DNA from 3 places in the Camelimonas sp. ID_303_24 genome. Region 3 is predicted to be linked to each of the others. Evidence: predicted binding sites of a transcription regulator. Region 3 holds the regulator's gene; each other region holds the start of a gene.
The links. The regulator PhoB, encoded in region 3, activates phosphate uptake and scavenging genes when phosphate is short. The targets are predictions, from matches to a motif close to TGTCATNNANCTGTCAT.
Positions count from the first base shown of each region.

Region 1: ACERNI_RS13800 (alpha-D-ribose 1-methylphosphonate 5-triphosphate diphosphatase) is a predicted target of PhoB. The motif match lies at 1,928-1,944, and genes of this name have one in related genera.
Region 2: phnC (phosphonate ABC transporter ATP-binding protein) is a predicted target of PhoB. The motif match lies at 2,284-2,300, and genes of this name have one in related genera.

Region 1 is NZ_JBLLJM010000014.1:66,513-69,784, forward strand. Features, by position in the region: gene phnN (phosphonate metabolism protein/1,5-bisphosphokinase (PRPP-forming) PhnN) at 140-730, opposite strand; gene ACERNI_RS13800 (alpha-D-ribose 1-methylphosphonate 5-triphosphate diphosphatase) at 732-1,874, opposite strand; gene phnL (phosphonate C-P lyase system protein PhnL) at 1,979-2,701, opposite strand; gene phnK (phosphonate C-P lyase system protein PhnK) at 2,703-3,272, opposite strand, start outside.
Region 2 is NZ_JBLLJM010000014.1:75,908-79,179, forward strand. Features, by position in the region: gene phnD (phosphonate ABC transporter substrate-binding protein) at 165-1,082, opposite strand; gene phnC (phosphonate ABC transporter ATP-binding protein) at 1,321-2,148, opposite strand; gene ACERNI_RS13860 (MarR family winged helix-turn-helix transcriptional regulator) at 2,729-3,172, shown strand; gene ACERNI_RS13865 (nitronate monooxygenase) at 3,243-3,272, shown strand, end outside.
Region 3 is NZ_JBLLJM010000011.1:62,161-65,432, reverse strand. Features, by position in the region: gene ACERNI_RS11560 (GcrA family cell cycle regulator) at 456-1,019, shown strand; gene phoB (phosphate regulon transcriptional regulator PhoB) at 1,308-2,006, opposite strand; gene phoU (phosphate signaling complex protein PhoU) at 2,220-2,930, opposite strand; gene pstB (phosphate ABC transporter ATP-binding protein PstB) at 3,078-3,272, opposite strand, start outside.

The DNA of each region.
Region 1 (3,272 bases), on a different contig from region 3:
AGCATTTTCGCCGGGAATGCGTGCATGCGCGAGCGCCGCCGGCAGGCTTGAGCCAGACAATTACCCGCGAAACCTGTATCGCCGGCATGGTCTATCTTTTTGATTGAGCGCATTTTGCATGGCGCTCATGCGTTTCTCTTCACGAGCCGCGATTCCCGCCTGTCTCGCAAATGATCTGGCGGGCGATGCAGGACAGCAACAGCGCTTTCAGCTCCGCCGCCGCTGTTGCGGGGGCGCCTTCGTTGATGAGGCGCAGGTCCGGAGCCACGTCGGGCGCGCCATCGCTGCGCCGCATGCGGCTGGCGAGGCCGGCGCCATGGTCGCCGTCACGGCCGCGCGCGGCGATGCGGGCGGCCAGGACGTCCGGCGCCGCCGTGACTTCCACCACGGCCAGCACCGGCAGCGCGGCGCGAGCTTCGGCGACGCTGCCGCGCGAGATGTTGACCACGACAATCTGGCCGGCTTCAGCCGCGCGCCGCGCGGCGACAGGCACCGCATAGCAATTGCCGTGGGCCTCCCAGGCCAGCGCCCAGGCGCCCGCCGCCTGCCGGGCGCGGAATTCTGCCATTGTCACGGTGTCGTGGCGCTCGAACGGGTCGGAAGGCCGCGTCACGACCCGCTCCGGGAATGAAAAACGCCTGTCCGCCGCCAGCGCCGCGCGCGCCAGGGCAATGAGCGTATCCTTGCCGGCCCCGCTGGGGCCGACGATGAGGACGAACCCGCCGGCCATCTCAGGAAACCCGCTGGCCGCCGCGCCAGACCTGGCGCACCACGGGCGTTTCGCCCATCATGGCGACGCGCGCCAGATCCGCCCGCAAACCCGCGCGGATTTCGCCGCGATCATCGAGGCCGGTCGCCCGCGCCGGATTGCGGGTGACGGTGGCGATCGCCTGCGGCAAGGTGATGTCCGGCGCTGCTTCCGGAAGATGGAACGCCGCCATCAACAGGCTGGCCGGCACGTAATCGGACGAGAAGATGTCCAGCAGGCCGGCTCTGGCGAGATCAGCGGCGGCGATATTGCCGGAATGCGAGCCACCGCGCACCAGATTGGGCGCGCCCATCATCACGGTGACGCCATGGTCGCGGCAGGCCTCAGCCGCCTCCATGGTGGTCGGAAACTCCGCCAGCGCGACGCCTTCGGCCACCGACTGGCTGACGTCGTCGAGCGTGGTGTCGTCATGGCTGGCGATCGGCGTTCCGAGCCGCCGCGCCAGCGCCGCAAGGGCCTGGCGATTGGCCGGGACGACATCGGCGCTGACGGCCTGTTTGTGGCTGATTTCACCGCGCACCGCTTCGAGGCTCTTGCCGCTCTTGCCACAGTAATACTGCAGGTATTTGTCGATATCGCGGAACTGGCGCTGTCCCGGCGTGTGGTCCATCAGCGACATCAGCCCCACCGGAAAGCGCGCGGCGAAGGCATGGACCGCCTCAAGCACGTCGACCGAGGGGATTTCGCAGCGCAGATGGGTCAGGTGATCGCAGCGCAGCAACCCGGCGTCGCGGGCCTGCTGCAACGCCTCGCCCAGCGCCATCAGCTCCGGGCCGAAGCCGCCGCCGTCCACGTCCGAACCGGCGCGCAGGCTGTCGAACACGGTGGTGATGCCAGAGGCGGAGATCTGCGCGTCATAAGCCATCACGGCGCCCATGCGATTCCATTTGACGCCGGGGCGGGGGCTGTAATGGCTCTCCAGATGGTCGGTGTGCAGTTCGACCAGGCCCGGCAGAAGATAATCGCCGGCGAGATCTTCACCCTTTTCAGGCGCCTTGCCGGCGCCGGTCTCGACGATGCGGCCGTCCTGCACGGCGACCCAGCCGTGGATGACGTCGTCCGCCAGCACGATCCGGGCGTTCTCGAAAATGGTTGCGTTGCTCATGGTGACCTTCCGGCGCCGGTCCCGCCGGCGCGGCGGGACTGTCGGCGCGAAACATGACATTCGGGCGACAGGGCCAGAAAACCTGGGGATCGGAGCCGTGGCGCTCAGGCGGCGGCTGGCGTGAAGCGCGTCACATCCACCACCCGGGTCGCCACGGCGTCGCGCACGTCCTCATCGTGAAAAATCCCGACGATGGCGGCGCCGGCGCGCTGCTTCTCGCGGATCAGTTCGACCACCACGGCGCGGTTGCGCGCGTCGAGCGAGGCGGTTGGCTCGTCCAGCAGCAGCAGGGGGCGCGGGGCGATCAGCCCACGGGCGATATTGACGCGTTGCTGCTCGCCGCCAGAGAAGGTCGCCGGCGGCAGGGCCCACAGATGCTCCGGCACATTCAGCATGGTCAGCAGCAGGCGGGCGCGGTCCATCGCGGCGCCGGGCGCCAGGCCGCCCTCGCGGCCCGCCGCCGCCACCACGTCGAGCGTGCTGACGCGGGGGATGACGCGCAGGAACTGGCTGACATAGCCGATAACATGGCGGCGCAACGCCAGGATGCGGCGCGGCGCGGCGCTGGCCAGGTCCGTCACCCCGTCGTCATGGCGGATGCGAATGGCCCCGTCGGCGCAATGATAGTCGCCGTGGATCATCTTCAGCAGCGAGGATTTGCCGGCCCCCGAGGGGCCGCCGAGCGTCACAACCTCGCCAGGCGCGGCGGCGAAGCTGATGGCGCGCAGCACATCGCGGCGGGCTCCGCCATGCAGGTGCATGGTGAAGGACTTGCTGACATTGGCCACCTCCAGCAATGGAGCGGCGGATGGAGAATTTCTGGTCATGTCAGGCCGCCAGCACGGAGGAAACGAGAAGCTGTGAATAGGGATGCTGCGGGTCATCGAGCACGCGGTCGGTCAGGCCTTCCTCGATCACTGCGCCGCCCTTCATCACCATCATACGGTGCGACAGCAGGCGCGCCACGGCGAGATCATGGGTGACAATGATGACGGCGAGGCCAAGATCGGCGACCAGATTGCGGATCATGTCAAGCAGGCGGGCCTGCACCGACACGTCGAGGCCCGAGGTCGGCTCGTCCATCAGCACCAGGCGCGGCCGCGTCACCAGATTGCGGGCGATCTGCAGCCGCTGGCGCATGCCGCCGGAGAACTGGCGCGGGCCGTCGTCGATGCGACGCGGATCGATTTCCACCCGCTCGAGCCAGTCGCCGGCGGTGGCGCGGATGTCGCCATAGCAGCGCGCGCCGGTCATCATCAGCCGCTCGCCGACGTTGCCGCCGGCCGAGACGCCCATGCGCAGTCCCTGGGCGGCGTCCTGGCGCACGAAGCCCCAGTCGGTGCGGAACAGCAGCCGGCGTTCGGCCTCGCCCATAGTGAACAGATCGCGGGTTTCGCC
Region 2 (3,272 bases), on a different contig from region 3:
GCGAGGCGGAACCAGGGACGTGGGGAGGATATGCGTTCACGGCGGCTCGGGCTCTGGCCCAGGGGCGGGCCGGCCGCTGGGAGCCGGACATCGCCCTGAGCTGATGTCTGGATGCAGGCTTTCCAGACGGCGCGACCAGCGCGCCATCCGGGGATTTCGCCCGTTCAGGAGCGCTTCTTGCGCAGGGTGTCGACGAAGCCGTTCAGCTCGACGATCGGCTCATAGGCCTTGTGATCGACCGGCTGGTAGGAGCCGCCCTTGCCATCGAAAATTTTCTTCAGCACGTCCGGGGCTTTTTGCGGCATGGCGACGACAGCGGCGCTGATCGCCTTGCGCAGGTCTTCCGGCAGGTCGGTGAGATAGGCCACCGGCGAGTTCACGATCTGCTCAGAGCGGAAGATGATGCGGAAGTCATCCGCCTTCACCGCGCCCTTCGCCGCCATGCGCTGCAGGGTCGATTCCGTATCGCTGACCCAGAGATTGAAGCCGGCGTCGCAGGTCCCCTGGTTAATGGCGAAGATCACGTTCTCATGGCTGCCGGCATAGACAACCTTGCCAAAGAATTTGTCAGGATCGATGCCCATCTTGCTCATGGCGAAGCGCGGCACGTTATTGCCGGAGGTCGAGTTCGGGTCGACGAGGCAGAGGTTTTTGCCCTTGAGATCCTCAATTTTCCGGTACGGGCTACCGGCTTTGGTCCACAGCACGGAATAGTAGCCGCGCGTCCCGTCCGGGTTCACCTCAATGGCGAATGGTTCGATCTTCACCCCGGTCATACGGGCGCGGGCGTAGGAGGCGGGTCCGTATTGGGCGACATGGATATTGCCGGAGCGCTGGCCTTCGATCACCGCCGCATAGTCGTTGGCGACGCGCAACGTCACCTTCGTTCCCAATTCCTTCGACAGGTAGTCGACGAACGGCGTCCAGCGGTCGATCACCGTGCCGGAATTTTCAGCCGGGATAATGGCGTAGACCAGTTCCGGGTATTTCGCCTTCCAGGCCGCGCCGGTTTCGGCGGCGACAGATGGGGCGGCGAGCGCAAGGGTTGCGGCTGCGGCGAGCAGCAGGCGGCGGTTCAGCATGATGTGATCCTTGGGAGCCGGTCGGGAAGGACGGGCGCCGTCCTTCGCGGGAAACCGCGACAGTCAGCAAGCTGCCGGCGGGAAGGTCTGCGCCAGGGGCAATGTCCCCTGGCCCGGGCGAATTCTGATCGGGCGGACGATGTCGTCTGGTCGGACTGCGCTTCACAACGCGATGCGCTCAGGATGAACCACATCCCTGCTCCAATCTCTGGCAGCGCATGATTGTTGGCGCCACGCTCTAGGCGCCGGCGGGAACCAGGCCGCGCGGAGCGAAGCCGGTGGCGGGAGCCGCATGGGCGGCGGGGCGCGGCGGGATGGCGCGGGTTTCGTCGCTGTCCATGCCGTACAGTTCGGCGATGACCGCGTCCGTCAGTTCATCGGGGCAGCCGTCGAACACCACGCGGCCGTGGGCCATGCCGATCAGGCGGTGGCAATAGGCGCGGGCCAGCTCGATGGAATGCAGGTTGCACAGCACGGTGATGCCGTATTCGCGGTTGACCGCGGCAAGGCCATCCATGACGAGGCGGGTGTTGCGCGGATCGAGCGAGGCAATCGGCTCGTCGGCAAGAATGATGTCCGGATTCTGCATCAGCGCCCGGGCGATGGCGACGCGCTGCTGCTGGCCGCCGGAGAGTTGGTCGGCGCGCTGGGTGGCGAGACTGGCGATGTCCAGCCGCTCCAGCGCTGCCAGCGCAAGCGCCCGGTCCTCGTCCCGCCACAGCTTGAGCATGGCGCGGTGAGCGGGAATGACGTTGAGCCGGCCGAGAATGACATTGGTCAGCACGTCCATGCGGCCAACCAGGTTGAACTGCTGGAAAATCATGGCGCAGCGGGCGCGCCACGCGCGCAGTCCGGCGCCGCGCAGGGTGGTGACGTCGAGGCCATCAAAGGCGATGCGCCCGGCGCTCGGCGTCGCCAGGCGGTTGACCATGCGCAGCAGCGTCGACTTGCCGGCGCCGGAGCGACCGATGACGCCGACGAAAGCGCCGCGGGGAATATCCAGCGTAACGCCGTCAACAGCGCGCTTGGCCCCATAGTGGCGCGAAAGGTTTTCGAAAGTGAGCATTCTGCCCGTCCCGGCGTCGCAGCAGACGAAGTCTGGAATGGCGGATTGCGGAAACAGGCGGCCGTCGCCGGGCGACGCCGCATTCTCTTCCCACGGTGAACCTCAGGAAGCATGGGCGCGGCGGATGAAACCGGCATGACGGATGGATGACGAAGCGATGACATCAACCGCCGCCAGCAGGCCGCGGACGCGATATGATCGCCGGCGCTCACGCTTCTGGCGCAACGCCGCCGGGCAACAACGAGGGCAGCGGGACGCCGCCAGCGCATGAGCCACGCCTTGCACAAACATTCGGGCGGCCGCAGCGCGCCTGACATTGACGACGCCATGCAGTCTGCCAGCGTATCGGGGACATTGTTCCGGCGCGCTGGCTATGGAGCCCGCGGGGGCGGCGTCGGGAGACCAGGGGCCGGGGGAGCGGCTCGCCGGCTCCGGTCGCATCCCTTTATGTATCGCGGCAAATCCGGTCTTGTGGCATGGAAATTCGTCCCGTGCTTGCGCGAGGCGGCGGCAATTTTTCTGGACATCGCCCTGGGGCCGATCTGGCGCGGCGGAAGCGCAGCATATCTGGAGGCAGTTTGTGACAGGCGAGGCGGATCCCGACCGGCGCTGGATTTTGTTGATGCGCGTGACCGTCATCCTGCACCGCCTGCTGGAGCGGTCCGGGCAGGGCGGGGCGCTGACCGTCGCGCAATACAGGTTCCTGCTGATGCTGAAGCGCGGCCCCAGGCGGGCGAGCGTGCTGGCGTCGCTTTCCGGCATCGGGCGCCCCACGGCCTCTGTTCTGGTCAATGCCATGGAGAAGCGCGGCCTGATCGAGCGCTACGCCGATCCGGACGACGGCCGCGCCGAAATGTTGCGGTTGACCGCTGACGGTCTTGCCAGTTTCGCGGAGTTCGAGCGCGTCGCGGCCGGCGAACTTGCCGGCTATCTCGATGTGGCCGACGCCGGGGCCTTGCTGGACCGCGTTGAGGAGCTTGCGCACGTCATTGATCGCAAACGCGACCGGACGGCGCGCGATTGACAGGCTTTCGCGCGCCTTTATAGTTCGTATAACGAACGGTATCAAATGAAATCAGATGGCGGAGGAAACCATGGCGTCGCAACTGTGTGAGATGCTCGGG
Region 3 (3,272 bases):
TTTACACCGCGACGCCAGACAGGCTCCCGGTTTCGGGCCAGATCCAGACCAGGTCGGGACCAGGCCAAGGCGAAGTTCCTGCCGGTTCCGGCCAGTGGCGCGGAGCAGCCAGGCGGCGGATCATGACGCCGGCGTGCAACAGTCACGCGACAATGACGGCGTGCCTTTGCCGCCATATGTGTTATCCAGCGGCAACCGCCCGTCCAGCCTCCCACGTCCGTAAAATCGTTGAAAAAAGATGATCACGGACTCGTTTTCATCATGTTCCTGGGGAAAACGGTGGGGAGCGGACTGCTGCGGTTGAAGCCCTGTCCCGCCATCTTGTATGGTCCTGGACATATCCCACGACATATCGTGGCGCCGTTACCTTGGCGAATTGATGTTTTGCGTAGCTGAACCAGTTCAGCGCGTTTACGCAGATTTTCTGCATGACCGAATTTGGTGCGGAGGGACGGATGAGCGAGGCTGGAAGCGGCTGGAGCGACGAACGCGTCGAACTGCTGAAGAAGCTCTGGTCGGAAGGGCTCAGCGCCAGCCAGATCGCCACCGCCATGGGCGGCGTGACGCGTAACGCGGTGATCGGCAAGGTTCATCGCCTTGGCCTGTCCGGCCGGGCAAAATCACCATCGGGGAGCGCGCAGAAGCCGCGCAAGACCGTTTCCGTCGCCGCACCGCGCGTCGCGACGACAACCGCGCGGGCCACCGCCAGCATTCCGCTGGTGCAGGGCAACACGGCGCTGGCCGCCGTCGCCGCTGCGCCTGAGCGCCCGATGGAAACGCCGGCGCCTGCGGCCGTCGCCGCCGTGTCGTCCTCTCCGGCCATCGCCGCGCCGGAATCCCAGCGCGTCACCATCATGGAACTGCGCGAGAACATGTGCCGCTGGCCCATGGGCGATCCGACCACGGCGGATTTCTGCTTCTGCGGCAACCGGACGACGCCGGGCATTCCCTATTGCACCTTCCACAGCCGCATCGCTTACCAGCCGCCGGAGCGTCGCCGCGACCGCCGCAGCAACTGAGCCGGCGGCGGCCGCCAGCCATCGCGCCGATCCAATGCCCGCGCCCGTCGCGGGCATTTGCTTTTTGGTGCTTTTTGGTTTGCCGGCGCGCACCGCCTTCGCGCGGCAAGACTTCAGGCGCGCACAAAAAACCCGCCGGCGCGGCGGGTTTTGCAATGACGGGCATCCAGCCTGTGCAACCAGACCACGCCGGGGGCGATCTGCCTTACGGCCCTGATCTGGCGCATTGTCCTGACGCAGGACGGCGACCGCCCCGCTGAAAACCGGCCCCCCCAACAACACCCCCGCTCAGGAGCGGGCGAAGGTTTCATCGAACGAATAGCCCGCCCCGCGAACCGTGCGGATCGGATCGGGCTGGCGCGGCCGGTTGATGGCCTTGCGCAGGCGGCCCACATGCACGTCCACCGTGCGCTCGTCGATATAGACGTCCCGGCCCCAGACGCTGTCGAGCAACTGTTCGCGGGTGAACACCCGGCCTGGGCTCTGCATCAGGAATTCCAGCAGGCGAAATTCGGTGGGGCCCAGATGCAGCTCGCGATCCGAGCGGCGGACGCGACGGGTTTCACGGTCCAGCTCGATATCTCCGGCGGTCAGCAGCGCCGCCACGTGGCCCGGCTTGGCGCGGCGCAGCAGGGCGCGAACGCGGGCCAGCAGCTCCGGCACCGAGAATGGCTTGACCACATAGTCATCGGCGCCAGTGGCAAGGCCGCGGATGCGCTCCGCCTCCTCGCCCCGCGCCGTCAGCATGATGACCGGCAGGCGCGCCGTCTCCTCGCGCTGGCGCAGGCGGCGGCACAGCTCGATGCCGGAAAGGCCTGGCAGCATCCAGTCCAGCAACGCCAGATCCGGCGGCGCCTCCAGCAGGCGCACCTCGGCCTCGTCGCCGCGCGCCACGGCATCCACAATATAACCCTCAGCTTCAAGGTTGTAACGCAGCAGCAGGGAGAGGGATTCCTCATCCTCAACAATCAGAATGCGCGTCGCCATATTCCACTCCACGCCCGGCGGACTTCTCACGCCCCGGCGGTTCTCCGGCCAGCGGCGCGATCCCGCCAGCCTCTGCGGCATGTCGCGCCTGCCCGGAGCCAGTCACAGCTCCGCCAGGCGCCCGTCCATGCCCTGCCCCCAGCCCGATGCAGTGCATCAGGGAGAGCGGCGCCCTCTTTTGCCTGGCGGCGGTCCTGGCCCGAAAGCCCCGTCTCAGCCCTCGCCCACGCGGGCGAAGCTGGTGTCATCATTTTTCGGCCGCTCGCTGACCAGCGGATTGCCGGTGACCAGGTAATAGATCGTCTCGGCGATATTGGTGGTGTGATCGCCGATGCGTTCGATATTCTTGGCGCAGAACAGCATGTGGGTGCAGAAGCCGATATTGCGCGGATCTTCCATCATATAGGTCAGCAACTCACGGAATAGCGATGTGTACAGCGCATCGATTTCGCCATCGCGCTTCCAGACGTCGATGGCGACGTTGACGTTCTGCTGGGTGAAGCCGTCAAGCACGTCCTTGAGCTGTTCCTGGACCAGGTCGCTCATGTGCTCGACGCCGACGACAATGCGGGTCGGCTGCATCTGGCCGCTGATGGCCACGGCGCGCTTGGCGATGTTCTTGGCCAGATCGCCAATGCGCTCGACGTCGCCGGCGACGCGGATCGCCGAGATGATCTCGCGCAGGTCCACCGCCATCGGCTGGCGTTTGGCGATGGTGAGAATGGCGTTTTCCTCGATCTCGCGCTGCAGGCTGTCGAGGCGGGCGTCAGTGTTGATGACCGACTGGGCCAGTTCGGCGTCGCGGCGCACCAGCGCGCGGGTCGCGTCATCCAGCATCTTCTCGGCGATGCCGCCCATTTCGACCACGCGGTTGCGCAGGGCGGCGAGTTCGGCGTCATAGGCGGAAACGATATGTTCGGCCATGCTCTGTCTCCCTGGACCATCAACCGGCGGTTGCCGGCGATGTCCGTGCTGTTCTGGCGGAGGGGGCGGCCTCGCCCTCGCCTCCGGGTCATGTTGCTGTTCCTCAGGCCCGTCATCGCGCGGGGCGCGGGCGCTGACCGGCGCCCGTCAGCCGAACCGGCCGGTGATGTAATCCTGCGTCCGCTGGTCGGATGGGGTGGTGAAGATGCGCGAGGTCTCGTCGAACTCGACCAGTTCGCCCAGATACATGAAGGCGGTGTACTCGGAGCAGCGGGCCGCCTGCTGCATGTTATGGGTGACGATGGCGATGGTATACTCGGCCTTCAGTTCGTCGATCAGTTC